DNA from 4 places in the Rhizobium sp. BK379 genome. Region 1 is predicted to be linked to each of the others. Evidence: predicted binding sites of a transcription regulator. Region 1 holds the regulator's gene; each other region holds the start of a gene.
The links. Region 1 encodes PhoB, which activates phosphate uptake and scavenging genes when phosphate is short. Its sites were predicted from a motif close to TGTCATNNANCTGTCAT; they were not measured.

Region 1 (3,681 bases):
ATTTCTACTTCTGCGGCTGCGACTCCCCGGATTCATCGCCCTATTGCAACTACCACCAGCGTCTCGCCTATCAGCCGGTGAGCGAACGCCGCAAGGCTGTCCGGGTCGCCTGAGCAGCGATCTTCCAACAGACGCAATGTATCATCACCCCTCCTCGCCTCGCGCGGAGGGGTGATTTTTTAGCCGGCACAGGAACGCCGGAAAACGGTTCCTGACCACGATCTGCGGAAGGCCGATCTCTGCCTGCATCCACCTGCCTGACAATGCGAGCTTATGTGGCCAAGACCATCGATGCGTTTCAGCCCCATGCTGGCATGGACTGGTGGTCGTGGCGCTGTGGCGCGATTTTCTGATACAGATGCGGTATTCTCGTGGAGTAGCACGGCACACATAGTCGCTTGGGGGGTGCCAATGGAGATCGATATAAAGCGGATGACAATGGGGTTCGTCGGGGCGGGCACGATTACCGAGGCTGTCGTCACCGGATTGGGCAAGACAGCATTTGGCGACACACCCATCGCGCTGTCACCTCGTAACGCAGGCGTCGCCTCCCGGCTCGCGGCGGCAAACGGGAATGTGTCTATCGCTGTGGGCAACCAGGATGTTCTCGACCGTTCCGATCTCGTATTTTTGGCAGTGAGGCCGCAAATTGCCGAGGAGGTCATCCGCTCGCTTCGATTTCGGCCGGGCCACCATGTCATCAGCTTTGTCGCGGCTACGCCAATGGATCAACTGCTGGCGTGGATCGATCGGCCGGTTCGCCTGAGCCTGGCAATTCCACTTCCGTTCGTCGCCGATCTCCAGGGGGCGACTGCGATCTACCCTCCCGACGAGGTCTCCCACACCCTCTTTTCGGCGCTCGGAACGGCGATTCAGGTTGAAGACAAGCAGGAGTTCGAACTTCTCGCGGTGGCGAGCTGCCTGATGGCCAGCTATTTCGGCATCCTGGACGCGACGTCGACCTGGCTGCAGAGCAAGGGGCTCTCGGGAGCGGCTGGCGACGCCTACCTCCGTCAACTGTTTTCCGGCCTCGCCCATGCCGCCCGTTCAAAACCTGTCGCGAGTTTCGATGAACTCATCGGCGAGCATTCGACCAAGGGCGGATTGAACGAACAGGTGCTCGAAGACTTTCGTGCGTTTGGCGGCACTGCGGCTCTGCAAAAGGCTCTTGATCGAATTCTTGTGCGCATTCGTCTGTAAAAAGCAGATCCTTTCGAGGTTCGCTTTCGGCGCCTCGCGTCGGTTTTCATAAGGAGCTAGGGGGGCCAGATAGACAAACGGGCCGCCCGGCAAGCGAGCGACCCGTCTGGACCTCCGATCACTCGGACTAAGCTTAAGCTTCCATGGAATATCCCGCGCCGCGCACGGTGCGGATGACATCCTGCATGTTGGAGAAATTCAGCGCCTTGCGCAGGCGGCCGACATGGACGTCGACGGTGCGCTCGTCCACGTAGATATCATGGCCCCAGACGCCGTCGAGAAGCTGCGAGCGGGAGAAGACGCGGCCCGGCGAGGACATGAGGAATTCCAGCAGGCGGAATTCGGTCGGGCCGAGGCGAACTTCACGGCTCTTGCGATGGACGCGGTGCGTTTCGCGATCGAGCTCGATATCACCACATTTCAGAACGGTGGAGAGCACCTCGGGACGGGCGCGTCGGAGCATCGCCTTGACGCGGGCGACGAGTTCCGGCGTGGAGAAGGGCTTGACGACATAGTCGTCCGCGCCGGTCGAAAGACCGCGAACGCGCTCGCTCTCTTCGCCGCGCGCCGTCAGCATGATGATCGGCAGGCGCTCGGTTTCCGGCCGCATGCGCAGCCGACGGCAGAGCTCGATGCCGGAAACGCCCGGCAGCATCCAGTCAAGGATGAGCAGGTCCGGCGTGCGCTCCTGAAGCCGGATTTCGGCTTCGTCGCCACGAAGGATCGTATCCACCTCGAAACCTTCGGCTTCAAGGTTGTAGCGGAGAAGCACGCTCAGCGCCTCTTCATCTTCAACAACTGCAACTCTTGGGATCATGCGTGTCAGTCTCCTAATGCATGATCCTTAAACCGGGGGTGATTTAAGCAAGGGACCATGCAAGACTCGGAATTGGCTGCGACCCTTGCGCGCCCCGACGGGGCGCGCACGCAATCGGCAGGTCCGGATTACTCCGTGACCGCACCAACGGTATTGGAGCTGTCGTCCTTCGGACGCTCGCCCTCCGGCTGGGCGCCGGTTGCCATATAGTAGATCGTCTCGGCGATGTTGGTCGCGTGGTCGCCGATGCGCTCGATGTTCTTGGCGCAGAAGAGAAGATGCGTGCAGCTCGTGATGTTGCGCGGATCTTCCATCATGTAGGTGAGGAGTTCGCGGAACAGCGAGGTGTACATCGCGTCGATCTCGTCGTCGCGCTCGCGGATGGACTTGGCCTTGTCGGCCGAGCGATTGGTGTAGACGTCGAGCACTTCCTTGAGCTGGACCAGCGCCAGTTCGGAGAGATGCTCGAGACCGCGGGCGAGCTTGCGCGGAACGCCGGTGCTCTGCACCGCGATAACGCGCTTTGCGGTGTTCTTGCCGAGATCGCCGACGCGCTCGAGGTCGGCGGCGATGCGGATCGAACCCATGATCTCGCGAAGGTCGGACGCCATCGGCTGGCGGCGGGCGATCGTGACGATCGCCTTGTCGTTGATCTCGCGTTCAGCGTGATCGAGGATCACGTCGTCGGAAATGACCTTCTGAGCGAGTGCGGTGTCACCGTTGACCAGCGCGCGAACTGCGTCGGCGCCCATCTGTTCGGCAAGACCACCCATCTCGGAAATGCGCCGGGACAGGAACTTCAGATCGTCGTCATAGGCGGAAAAAATATGTGTCGATGCCATGGGGCTTTGTCCTCGAAAATCGGGAAGGCTTCACATTGCCAAAATCAGCCAAACCGGCCCATGATATAGTCCTGGGTGCGCGGATCGTCCGGATTGGTGAACATCTTGTCAGTATCGTTTTCCTCGACCAGGTTGCCGAGGTGGAACATGGCCGTACGCTGTGATACGCGCGCGGCCTGCTGCATGGAATGCGTCACAATGACGATCGTGTAGTTTTCACGCAGCTCGTGGATCAGCTCTTCGACCTTTGCAGTCGCGATCGGGTCGAGCGCCGAGCAGGGTTCGTCCATCAGGATGACTTCCGGGCTGACCGCAACGGCGCGTGCGATGCACAGACGCTGCTGCTGACCACCGGAAAGGCCGGTGCCGGATTCATGCACGCGGTCCTTGACCTCGTTCCAGAGGCCGGCGCGCTGCAGGCTGGTCTCGACGATCTGGTCGAGGTCGGCCTTGGACTTTGCCAGACCGTGAATGCGCGGGCCGTAGGAGACGTTTTCATAGATCGTCTTCGGGAACGGGTTCGGCTTCTGGAACACCATGCCGACGCGGGCGCGCAGTTCGACGACGTCGATATCGGGATCGTAGATATCATCCGTGTCGAGCGTGATCTTGCCGGTGACGCGGCAGCCGTCGATCGTGTCGTTCATGCGGTTCAGCGAACGCAGGAAGGTGGACTTGCCGCAGCCCGAGGGGCCGATCAGCGCGGTCACGGTGTTTTCGCGGATGTTCAGATTGACATCGAAAAGCGCACGCTTCTCGCCGTAATAAACGGAGACATCCTGACCGATCATCTTATACGGAACGTTGCTCATTTTCTGGTCC
Region 2 (3,681 bases), 220 kb from region 1:
GACCATCAGGTCGAGGAAGCATTTATACATGCCGATCGGCGTCGGCCGGCCAAGCGGCAGATCATCGGCACAGATCAGATTGTCGGGCGCATAACCTTGTTCGGCGGCAAGCGGCAGCACGCGCTCCATGATCGAGCGTGTATAGCCTGTGGTCGAGCCGATCTTCATCTGCCGCTCGCGCAGATATTCGATCGTCTTGATCGCGCCAGGCACCAGCGCGCAATAATCGGTCACGACAGCTTCATTCAGCGGCACGAAGAGTTCGTAAACACGGTCGATGGCCGCCTCGTCCGGAAGCGTGCCTTGGGCCGCCTGCCAGCGGGCGGCGATATGCGGCTCGGCCAGCATCGCGGCGATATGCGCGCGCTTCGGGAGCCCCATCGGCTTGCGCGCGTCGGCGATCGTCACCTCGACGCCGAACTTGCCGAAGGTTTCCACGAAGGCGCCCATCGGTGCGAAGGATCCGAAATCGATAACCGTGCCGGCCCAGTCGAAGACCACTGCCTTGAATTGTGTCATGCTGCGCTCCCGTAGAGATCGTCGATGGTTTCTTCGCCGATGCCGAAGGCGGTCGAAGCACCGCAGCCTGCCGTAACCACGACAATGCGCAGCGCATCGGAAGGCCTGTCGGTAAGCCGCCAGCGGTCTGGAGCGGAGGCATAGGTGCCGATCCAGCGCTCGGTAATGAAGCGACCCGGCAGGTTGAGCACGGCATCCATTTCGTCGAGGGTCAGCCGGTCGACCCGCTCCAGTCCAAAGGGATCGGGCGTTTCGGAGTAATGATGGCTGTCGCCGACGATTAGCGATCCGTCTTCCGACTGCGTGACGATCAGGTGGATGCCGTTTTCCCGCTCTGGCTTGAATTCGCGGTCAAGCCGCGCCTTCAGGGCCGTCGCTTCAGGCAATTCGGCATAGCCGAGATAACGTCCGAGGCCAAGATCGGACATGACCGCAGTGCTGAGCGAAACCCGCTGGGCCGGCACGACACGCATCATCTGCAGCTTGCAGCGTGTGACGTTATAGGCAGCAATGCGGTCCGCAAACAGGCTCTTGAAATCGTCGCCTGGGCAAACAACCACGGTCTCCGCCTCGATCAGACCGGTTGACGTCTCTATCCGCGGCGGTTCGACGGCATTCACTGCTGTGGAGCGGCGGAACTCGATGCCATATTTAACTTCGAGATAGCGGGCGAGCAGCGGAATGGCTGTGCGGGATTCGACACGAAGTTCATGCGGGCTATAGAGTGTGAAGCGCCCCGCTTCCGGTCGCAGCGCCGGCACAAGCCGGCGTCCTTCGTCGAGCGTCAGCCTTTCGCAGCCTTCGCCCATCTCAGTGCGCAGGAAGGCATCGATGACGGCTTCGGATTCGTCGAGCCTAGCAGCAAGGAGCAGCCCGCGCTGCAGCACGTCGATGCCGGCGTCATCGACGATCTCGGCCCAGATATCGCGGGCCTGGCGTGCCTTGTTCCAGCAGTCGCCTGCCTGCTGGCCGGTCACCGTCACAAAGCCGAAATTGCGCACCGAGGCGCCATTTGCCTGGGCGTCGCGGTCAACAACGACGACCCGTTTGCCGCGCTTTGCCGCCGCCAGCGCATGCGCCAGCCCGACAATTCCCGCGCCGACGATCGCAATGTCGTAATGCGGCATGAAAGCTCCTTCGCAACATGTCTGCAACGGCTTGGCGGATTTTCTTGAAGCCTGTGTGACAGTTGCGCGAGCTTTACATTCGCGTGTTGAAAAGAACGCCGGTCAGTCTTCCAGTGTACCGGCCTTTCGCGTCGCCCTGCTTGGCTTGTCGGCGGCGATCTTCATCAGGTCGCCGCGCCGGCGCACAAGGCGATCAGATGTCCGTGTGAGAAACAGCCCATCCTGTGGCGCCCGGATATCGATATCCCCTTCGGCAAAGCCGGGCCGGGTGACGATCGTCGCCAGAAGCTCTCCTTCCGAGACATGCTCGCCGACGTTGCGGTGGAAGAGCACGGTACCACCCTGCGGCGCACGCAGGATCTCGACATTGTCTAGCGGCACGGCTGGTCCGGAGAAGGTCTTGTCTCCGGCAATTTTGCCGCTGACCACACCGCGCCCGATCAGGAAGCGCAGCAGCCCCTCGGCGTCTTTCTCGGCCATATCGGGATAGACGTCACGGCGGCCGCGCAGTTCCGCAGTCACCGAAAGTTTGCCGGGAAGCTTGGCCTTACGCTCGCCCGGCACCTCATACTTCCACGCAAAACCGACCGCCTCTTCGAAGGCGGAACTCTCGCCATCTGAAAGCAGCACCGCTTCCATGTGGAGCGCATCGGCAAGGTCAGCAGCCTCCGGCCAGAAGGCTTCGTCGATGTAGGCATATTGCAGCGATTCATCATCGCAATGCAGGTCGAGCACCAGATCGGCCCCGAGCGCCATATATATCAGCTCTCGTTTCAATCGATCTATAGCCGGGTAATTATCGGATCCGTCAAGCAGCTCTGCCCGATCACGGATCGAGATCAGCGGAAAATCACGATTGAAATTGGTTCGTGATCCCAGATCGAAGCGACCCTGCAATTCACCAAAATGCGATTGTGCCGCTCCAACGGGGTTTGCCTGCGGCACGAGCGTAATGTCGCCCGCGATCCGCCCCTCGCTTTCAGCCTGGCGCAGCTTGCCGCAGAGAAAATGCACGAGCGCCGTGCCCGGCAGTTCGTTGGCGTGCAAGGCAGCCTGGATATAGACCTTGGGTGCTGCAGGATCCTTTCCATTGAAGCGCATGACTGGCAAGCGCCATTCGATACCTGGTGTATCGCCGGGGAGGATGATCTCTGAAACGTCCACTGTCTTGCTCCGCATGTGCATATTGAGTGGGGAGTTTTACAAGAATCCCCACCCGCGGTGCAAGCGCAGCTCAGCCGATCAGGGGCCATCGGTTGACGACGCGATGCTCGCTCTTCCCGTAGATGCTATGGATCAGCAGGAATTCCTGTACCATCCAGCGCACGGGTCGGTCGAGCTTTTCGGGCAGAACGGTCTTGCGATCATAGAGCATCGTCATGTGCGGCGTCAGATGTCCGCCGACATTATAGGGTAGTCCGGCCTCGTAGAGACCTTCCTGGATTTGGTTGCGAAGATCCAGCAGGCCTTCGTTTTCTTGCCTGCCGCAGATGACGAAGGCTTGCGGTTGGCCCGGATGCGTGAAGCTCATGGCTTCGTCGAGAACAATTTCGAACGGTTGGACGCGCACTGTCGCGGCGACTTGTTCAGCGCTGAACACGATATCATCCGGCAGCCGACGGTAGGCGCCGATGCCGTTCAGCGTGACATGAAGCAGTGCGTTGGGCCGCGAGGGCACGGTCAGAGAATGTCTATTGCGATACACTTGCGCGATATCCAGCGCCTCGGATGCCGCTTCGATAGTTGGACGAAGTGCGAAGAAAATCCTGTCGTGAAATTTCCCGACGAGATTGGATTTCTTCCGGGGGCCAGCGCTATTCGGATCGAGTGGAAAGAGGCATTTGAACTACGGACTACATCGCCCGCCTCCTTGTTTTTACGAGGAGGAGCATACTGGGATTGGCGTTCCGGTCAAGAACAAAACATGAACATACGTTACTGCGAGGATACTCAAAACAGAAACGGCCACCTTTGCGGCAGCCGTCTGCTGGGATCAATCAAGCCTTGAGGCATGGATTAGGCAGCGTTCTTGACG
Region 3 (3,681 bases), 340 kb from region 1:
CTGGTGCGCGCGCAGCACACGCTGAAGCTCGTCCTCGACAAGGTCGGCCAGCCTGATCTCGAGACGATCCGCGACCAGGCGCTGAACGAACGCGACTACGGCGACCTCTCCGGCCTCAACAAGGACGATGCCCGTGCCAAGTGGGGCGAAGAGCAGGTGCATGTCTGGCGCCGCTCCTATGACGTTCCGCCTCCGGGCGGTGAAAGCCTGCGCGACACCGGCGCCCGCGTCTGGCCTTACTATCTGACGGAAATCCTTCCGCGTGTCCTGCGCGGCGAAAAGGTGCTGGTTGCAGCACATGGCAATTCGCTGCGTTCGCTGGTCATGGTTCTCGACAAGCTCACCCGCGAGCAGGTTCTGTCGCTCAATCTCGCGACCGGCGTGCCGATGGTCTACAAGCTGAAGGCTGATTCCACCGTCGCTTCCAAGGAAGTGCTCGGCGACATGTCCGGCGCGCACTGAGCACGATCAGGCATCGATAAGGTTCAAGGCCGGGCTCGCGCCCGGCCTTTTCGTTTTCAGTCTTCGCCATATTCAGTTCTCGATGGTGAACTGGACGCGGTCGGCGGCAAAGCGGCTGATGGAATATTGCACCGGCACGCCTTCCAGATCGGTGTTCATCGCCTTGGTGATCAACAGGACGGCGCCCGGTGTCAGCTCGAGATCGGCGATATCGCCGGCGTCGGCGTGGGTGGCAGTGATCTCCGTGGTGGCGCGCACATAATCCGACAGGCCAAGTACCGCGAAAGCCTTGGTGATGGACTCGGTCTTCCTGTAGATCTCGCCGATGCCGGCAAAACGTGAGGCAGGGAACCAGCTCGTCCCGCGCGCGACGGGCCGTTTATCCGCATCACGCACCGTTTCCAGCCGGATGACCGGTGTACCCTCGGCCACGCGCAACCAGCGGGCCACTTCGGCATCGGCCACTTCTTCTGCATGGCCGAGCAGGAGCGCGTGTGTCTCGCGTGCCTGATCTCTGAGACCGTCGGTGAAACGGGTACGGCGGCTGATCGGAAAATTCAGGCGCTCCTTGCGCTCGATCAGCGTGCCGCGGCCCTGCACTGCGCGCACGATGCCTTCCTGGGCAAGCGCTGCGAGTGCGCTGCGGACGGTATGCCTGTTGACGCCGAACTGCAGCGCCAGAACAGTTTCCGGCGGCACCATGCCCGTTTCGTCGTAGGCGCCACAGCTGATCGCCTCGCGGATCCTGTCGGCGATCTGCCGCCACAGCGCCACCCCTGTCTGCCGCTGTACCTGCTTTATTCCTGCCATTGCACCCCTGCCAGCTTATTTTCCGCCCGAATTCATCTTCGGGCTCGGCCAATTTCGGTCGCGCAGTGTCACACGCTTGTCACCTCGCCGATTTAGGGATAGGTATAGCTTGTATGGTTGTCTATATCAATAGACATTTCAAGGAAAAGATGATGACGGCAGCGGAGAAGACGGTAGCTGCGGCGCGAACGGATGACGGGCGTAAACGCACCGTCGATCTGCTCGCCCGCGCCGAAACATGGGAATTGCTGGCGGCGTGGGATGCGCTTGCCGAAAAGCCGGTGGTGCAGCCGGTGCGTGGCCCGGAAACGGGTCTCGTCATGGTCCGCGGCCGCATCGGCGGCGGCGGCGCGCCCTTCAATCTCGGCGAAGTGACGGTGACACGCGCAACGGTGCGCCTCGCCTCCGGCTCCGTCGGACATGCCCAGGCGCTCGGTACCGACCGTGAGAAGGCGCGGCTTTCAGCCACCTTCGATGCGCTCTGGCAGGAAGAGGCGACCAAGAGCTTCGTCGAAGAAAACCTGCTTTCACCGATCGCTCGGCGGATCGGCGACGACGTCAACCGCAAGGCTGAGGAAACGGCTGCGACCCGCGTCGATTTCTTCACCATGGTCCGGGGAGAAGATTGATGAGTGCCAAGACCGATGTTCTGACCGGCGGCTTTGTCGAGCCGGTCTTCCAGGCCCAGAGCGTGTTCAAGATGCTGATGGACGGCATGGCCCGGCCCGGCACGATCCAGACCGTAACACCCGACATTGTGCCACCGGCACCACTCGGCATTGCCGCCGGCGCGATCGGCCTGACGCTCTGCGACCATGATACTCCGGTCTGGCTTTCCGCGGGGCTTGCCAAGTCGGCGGTTCCGCAATGGCTCGGCTTCCACGCCGGCGCACCTATGACCACCGAAAAGGCCGAAGCGCGCTTCGCCTTCGTCGAAGCCGGCATGGCTCTTTCCACGTTCGGCCTGTTTGCATCAGGCACGCAGGAATATCCTGATCGTTCCACGACTGTCGTGATCGAACTTGCCGATCTCGAAGGCGGCCGCCGGCTCGCCCTGATGGGACCGGGCATCCAGAGCGTGGCCGAGATCGCACCGGTCGGCCTCCCGGAAACCTTCCTACGCCTCTGGACGGAAAACCGCGCGCTCTTTCCGCGCGGCGTCGACATCGTGCTGACGGCGGGCAAGCGTTTCCTCTGCCTGCCGCGCACCACCAAGATCACAGCAACGGAGATCTGAGCTCATGTATGTTGCCGTCAAGGGTGGCGAGGCCGCCATCGCCAATGCCCACCGCCTGCTCGCCGATCGCCGGCGCGGCGACCGCTCCGTGCCCGCCATCGGCATCGAGCAGATCGTCGAACAGCTGGCGCTCGCCGTCGATCGCGTCATGGCGGAAGCCTCGCTCTACGACCGCACTCTTGCAGCACTTGCCGTGCGCCAGTCGCGCGGCGACATGATCGAGGCGATCTTCCTGCTGCGCGCCTATCGCACGACGCTGCCGCGCTTCGGCTATTCGAAGCCGCTCGATACCGCGAACATGCAGATCGAGCGCCGTATTTCAGCGACCTACAAGGATCTTCCGGGCGGGCAGCTGCTCGGCCCGACCTTCGACTACACGCACCGCCTGCTCGATCCCTCACTGCTTTCGGACGAGGCGGTGGAAGAGCCGGCGCAGCGCGAGGCGGAGAGCGGCCGCGTCATGCGCGTTTCCGAAATCCTCGGCCAGGAAGGGCTGATCGAGAACGACGGCGAACTGCCCGAGGACCACGAGACTGGCGACCTGACGCGCGAGCCGATGGAATTCCCGATGACCAGGGATCTTCGCCTGCAGGCGCTGGCCCGCGGCGACGAAGGCTTCCTTCTGGCGCTCGGCTATTCCACCCAGCGTGGCTACGGCCGCAACCACCCCTTCACCGGTGAAATCCGCATCGGCGAGGTCGAGGTGGAGTTCGACGTGCCGGAACTTGGCTTCGCCGTCTCTTTGGGACCTATCCAGCTCACCGAATGCCAGATGGTCAACCAGTTCAAGGGTTCGGCCAAGGCGCCGCCACAGTTCACCCGCGGCTACGGCCTGGTTTTCGGCCAGAGCGAGCGCAAGGCGATGGCCATGTCTCTCGTCGATCGCGCGCTGCGCGCCGAAGAGCTTGGCGAGGATATCACCGCGCCGGCGCAGGACGAGGAATTCGTCATTTCCCATTCCGACAACGTGCAGGCGACGGGTTTCGTCGAACACCTGAAGCTTCCGCATTATGTGGACTTCCAGGCCGAACTCGACCTCGTCCGCCGCATGCGCCGCGATTTCGAAGCCGCCCGCGACAGCGGCGAGACCCAAAAGGAGGCCGCCGAATGAGTGATCTCGCCACCTACAATTTCGCCTATCTCGACGAACAGACCAAGCGCATGATCCGCCG
Region 4 (3,681 bases), on a different contig from region 1:
AGCGACCTTCTCTCGCATCTCCGTACCTTCAATCGTATCGTCGATCGTGCCGACGATCGTGATGCCGTGCGTATGGTCACCGGTGACGACGATCAGCGTGTCGGGATTGCTGGCGGCGAATTCCTTCGCCAGACCGACGGTCTTGTCAAATTCGATCGTATCGATGGCAGCGCGCTCGCCATCGAGAGGATGTGACATCTTGTCGATGTTGGCAGCTTCGACCATCAGGAAGAAACCTTCGGGATTCTTCGAAAGCTTGTCGAGCGCGACCTTGGTCATTTCAACAAGGCCGGGCTGGGCCGGGAATTTGCCGACAGTGCCCTTCTTCAGGAATTCGCGGTCAAGCGTCGTATCCATGTTGCCGGTGTGGAACAGGCCGAGGATCTTGCCTTCGTTAGTGCTGGCAGCAGCGGCGAGTTCCGTCTTGTCGATCGCGAGCTTATAGCCGGCGTCCTGGAACATCTTGACGTAGTCCTTGTCGTCCTTGCGCTTCGAGCCGGCAGTCGCCTGCGGCAGGAAGTAGGCCGAGCCGCCACCGAGGATGACATCCGGCTTCACGTCGAAGAGCATGCCGGTGATTTCGGCTTTGTCGTCGCGGCGACGCGTATGGGAAACGATGGCGGCCGGCGTCGCGTCCTGAAGTTCCGAGGTCGTGACGACGCCGATCGACTTCGAGGTCTGGCGACGCAGGGCTTCGCCGAAAGTTTCGACGCGCGGGTCGTCCAGCGTGTCGAGTGTCCTGTCGGCATAGACGCCGAGCGAGTTGATGGCGCCCTTATGGCCTGTCATGTAGGCCGACATCGTATTGGCACTGTCGGTGGTAACCGAATCGGTGGCGGACGTGCCGATAAAGGCCATATGATCGAGATCGTCCATGTTCAGGCGGCCGTTCGCCTTGCCTTCGGTCATGCCCTTGGACATGATACGGGCTGCGGTGCGGTGAGCGACGGAAAGACCATCACCGAGGAAGAAAATGATGTTCTTGGCTTTCGGCTGTGCGGAAGTGCCGAAAACTTCCCAGGTCACGGCCTTCTTTTCGTCGCCGGCGGCGACTTCAACCTTGTAGGTGCCCGGAGCGGCGATCTTCAGGCCGCGCAGCAGGAGAGCGGAACCGAGAGCCTTGTCTTCCTTGCCCTTTTCCAGCTCGACGAACTGTGCCTCGCCCCCGAGGACTGTCTTGTAATCCTGGCCATTGACCGTGATCTTCACGTCTTCCGGCTTGACCTGCTTGGAAAGCTCGACCTTGAAGTCGAAAGGTGAACCGGCAAGAATCGTAGCACGATCAAGCGGATAGATCGAAGCTGCTTGAGCAGCGCCGGCCAGAATCGTGGTGGCCGCAAAAGCGGCGAGAAGCATACGCATGGAAAAACCCCCGTTTTTCGTTGCAGTCATCACAACGGGTCGGGGATACCCCTCGGCAATGACAGAGGGATGACAAAACGCCGCAGCATGGCAACCCCCTCTCCTCCGCTCGCGACATACGCAAAAACCTTGACTCCTGTGGAAAACGTTTTATGAGCAACAACGGAAAAGGAATATCCATGGTTCGCCACGAGCATGCCATCGCTGAGCGCAATAACCTGGCAGGAAGTGCCGGGCTGGATTTTTCCGTTCCGGTTTCTTCCAAAACCAAGGCCAAAACGACGACGAAAACCGTCTGACGTCTCTGGCCTGCCGCTCTCTCCCCGGCCCGGCCGGGGACAGGAAGTCGCGATGATGTCGCGCTTCCCCCTCACCGGACAAGAGGAGAGAAGAGAAAGAGAGCTTGAGAAATGGGTTTCAAAGTTGCAGTTGCCGGAGCCACCGGAAATGTCGGGCGGGAAATGCTCAACATTCTCTCCGAGCGCGGTTTCCCAGCCGATGAAGTCGTAGCACTCGCCTCCTCCCGCTCCCAGGGCCTCGAGGTTTCCTATGGCGACCGGACGCTGAAGGTCTCCAATCTGGAGAATTACGATTTCTCTGACACCGATATCTGCCTGATGTCGGCCGGCGGCGAGGTTTCCAAGCGCGTCTCCCCGAAGATCGGCCAGCAAGGCTGCGTCGTCATCGACAATTCCTCGGCCTGGCGCTACGACGCCGACGTGCCGCTGATCGTTCCGGAAGTAAATCCGGACGCAATCTCGCTCTTCACGAAGCGCAACATCATTGCCAATCCGAACTGCTCGACCGCCCAGCTCGTCGTCGCGCTGAAGCCGCTGCATGACTTCGCCAAGATCAAGCGTGTCGTCGTCTCGACCTATCAGTCGGTCTCCGGCGCCGGCAAGGAAGGCATGGACGAGCTCTTCAACCAGACGCGTGCCGTCTTCGTTGCCGATCCGATCGAGAACAAGAAGTTCACCAAGCGCATAGCCTTCAACGTCATTCCGCACATCGACGTCTTCATGGAAGACGGCTACACGAAGGAAGAATGGAAGGTTCTGGCTGAAACGAAGAAGATGCTCGATCCGAAGATCAAGGTGACCTGCACTGCGGTGCGCGTTCCCGTCTTCATCGGTCATTCGGAATCGGTGAACATCGAATTCGAAAACGAGATCACCGCAGATCAGGCCCGCGATATCCTGCGCGAAGCGCCGGGCTGCCTCGTCATCGACAAGCATGAGGACGGCGGCTACATCACGCCGTATGAATCTGCCGGCGAGGACGCGACCTACATCTCGCGCATCCGCGAAGATGCGACCGTCGAGAACGGCCTCAACCTGTGGGTCGTCTCCGACAACCTGCGCAAGGGTGCGGCTCTCAACGCCATCCAGATTGCCGAGCTGCTCATCAATCGTGGCCTCGTCAAGCCGCGCAAGCAGGCAGCCTGATACCATTTGTAAACCATAATATGCTAAAGCCCTGCTCGACGAGCGGGGCTTTTTCGGGCAAATACCGCCGTATAAGCGTTCGCTAAAGGGCGACCGTGACAAAATCGCCGGTGACTGGCATTCTCTTGCCTGGCCTGAAAGCTATGCAGATCGAGAGCGGGGTTTCTCAATGCGCATGACAAAATTGATTCTGGCGGCCGCCGCGGCAATGGGCGTCCTCCATGCGGTACCGGCGTTCGCGCAGGGTGCCCAGTGCGGTAACACCAGTGCCGGTTTCGAGGCCTGGGTCGCCGATTTCAAACAGACGGCGGCAGCCAATGGTGTGAGCCAGTCCGTCTTGAGCCGCGCCTTCGCCAATGTCAGCTACAACAAGCCGACGATTTCGGCCGACCGCGGCCAGAAGAGCTTCAAGCTCTCCTTCGATGCTTTCATGAAGAAGCGCGGCGGTGCTGCCGTTATCTCTCGCGGACGGTCGATGAAGGCCGCCAACCAGGCTCTCTTCGCTTCGATCGAGCGCCGTTTCGGCGTTCCGGCCGGCCCATTGATTGCCATCTGGGGCATGGAAACCGGCTTCGGCAGCTATATGGGCAACCAGCATACGATGTCCGCAGTCTCGACCCTCGCCTATGACTGCCGCCGTTCGGAATATTTCACCGACCAGCTTTATGCAGCCCTGCAGCTCGTTTCGGAGGGTTATCTGAGCCCGCAAGCCCGAGGCGCTGCCCATGGCGAAATCGGCCAGACGCAATTCCTGCCGCGCAACGTGGTGCGTTACGGCGCTGATGGCGACGGCGACGGACGCGTCGACATGGTCGGCTCTCGCGCCGATGCACTGGCTTCGACTGCCAATTTCCTCAAGGGTCACGGCTGGCGC

Region 2: the regulator PhoB is predicted to act here: its motif matches at 1,691-1,707, upstream of FHT93_RS12165 (TIGR03364 family FAD-dependent oxidoreductase).
Region 3: the regulator PhoB is predicted to act here: its motif matches at 1,339-1,355, upstream of phnG (phosphonate C-P lyase system protein PhnG).
Region 4: the regulator PhoB is predicted to act here: its motif matches at 1,421-1,437, upstream of FHT93_RS23595 (alkaline phosphatase).

What each region holds. Positions count from the first base shown of each region.
Region 1 covers NZ_JACIAD010000002.1:457,271-460,951, reverse strand. The annotation lists gene FHT93_RS13265 (GcrA family cell cycle regulator) at 1-113, shown strand, start outside; gene FHT93_RS13260 (pyrroline-5-carboxylate reductase) at 412-1,200, shown strand; gene phoB (phosphate regulon transcriptional regulator PhoB) at 1,334-2,017, opposite strand; gene phoU (phosphate signaling complex protein PhoU) at 2,146-2,859, opposite strand; gene pstB (phosphate ABC transporter ATP-binding protein PstB) at 2,904-3,681, opposite strand, start outside.
Region 2 covers NZ_JACIAD010000002.1:236,008-239,688, forward strand. The annotation lists gene phnX (phosphonoacetaldehyde hydrolase) at 1-519, opposite strand, end outside; gene FHT93_RS12165 (TIGR03364 family FAD-dependent oxidoreductase) at 516-1,646, opposite strand; gene FHT93_RS12170 (succinylglutamate desuccinylase/aspartoacylase family protein) at 1,749-2,810, opposite strand; gene FHT93_RS12175 (2'-5' RNA ligase family protein) at 2,881-3,351, opposite strand; gene FHT93_RS12180 (ParA family protein) at 3,663-3,681, opposite strand, start outside.
Region 3 covers NZ_JACIAD010000002.1:119,156-122,836, reverse strand. The annotation lists gene FHT93_RS11575 (2,3-bisphosphoglycerate-dependent phosphoglycerate mutase) at 1-462, shown strand, start outside; gene phnF (phosphonate metabolism transcriptional regulator PhnF) at 535-1,272, opposite strand; gene phnG (phosphonate C-P lyase system protein PhnG) at 1,425-1,901, shown strand; gene phnH (phosphonate C-P lyase system protein PhnH) at 1,901-2,509, shown strand; gene FHT93_RS11555 (carbon-phosphorus lyase complex subunit PhnI) at 2,514-3,620, shown strand; gene FHT93_RS11550 (alpha-D-ribose 1-methylphosphonate 5-phosphate C-P-lyase PhnJ) at 3,617-3,681, shown strand, end outside.
Region 4 covers NZ_JACIAD010000005.1:397,888-401,568, forward strand. The annotation lists gene FHT93_RS23595 (alkaline phosphatase) at 1-1,362, opposite strand, end outside; gene FHT93_RS23600 (hypothetical protein) at 1,479-1,661, shown strand; gene FHT93_RS23605 (aspartate-semialdehyde dehydrogenase) at 1,773-2,807, shown strand; gene FHT93_RS23610 (lytic murein transglycosylase) at 2,977-3,681, shown strand, end outside.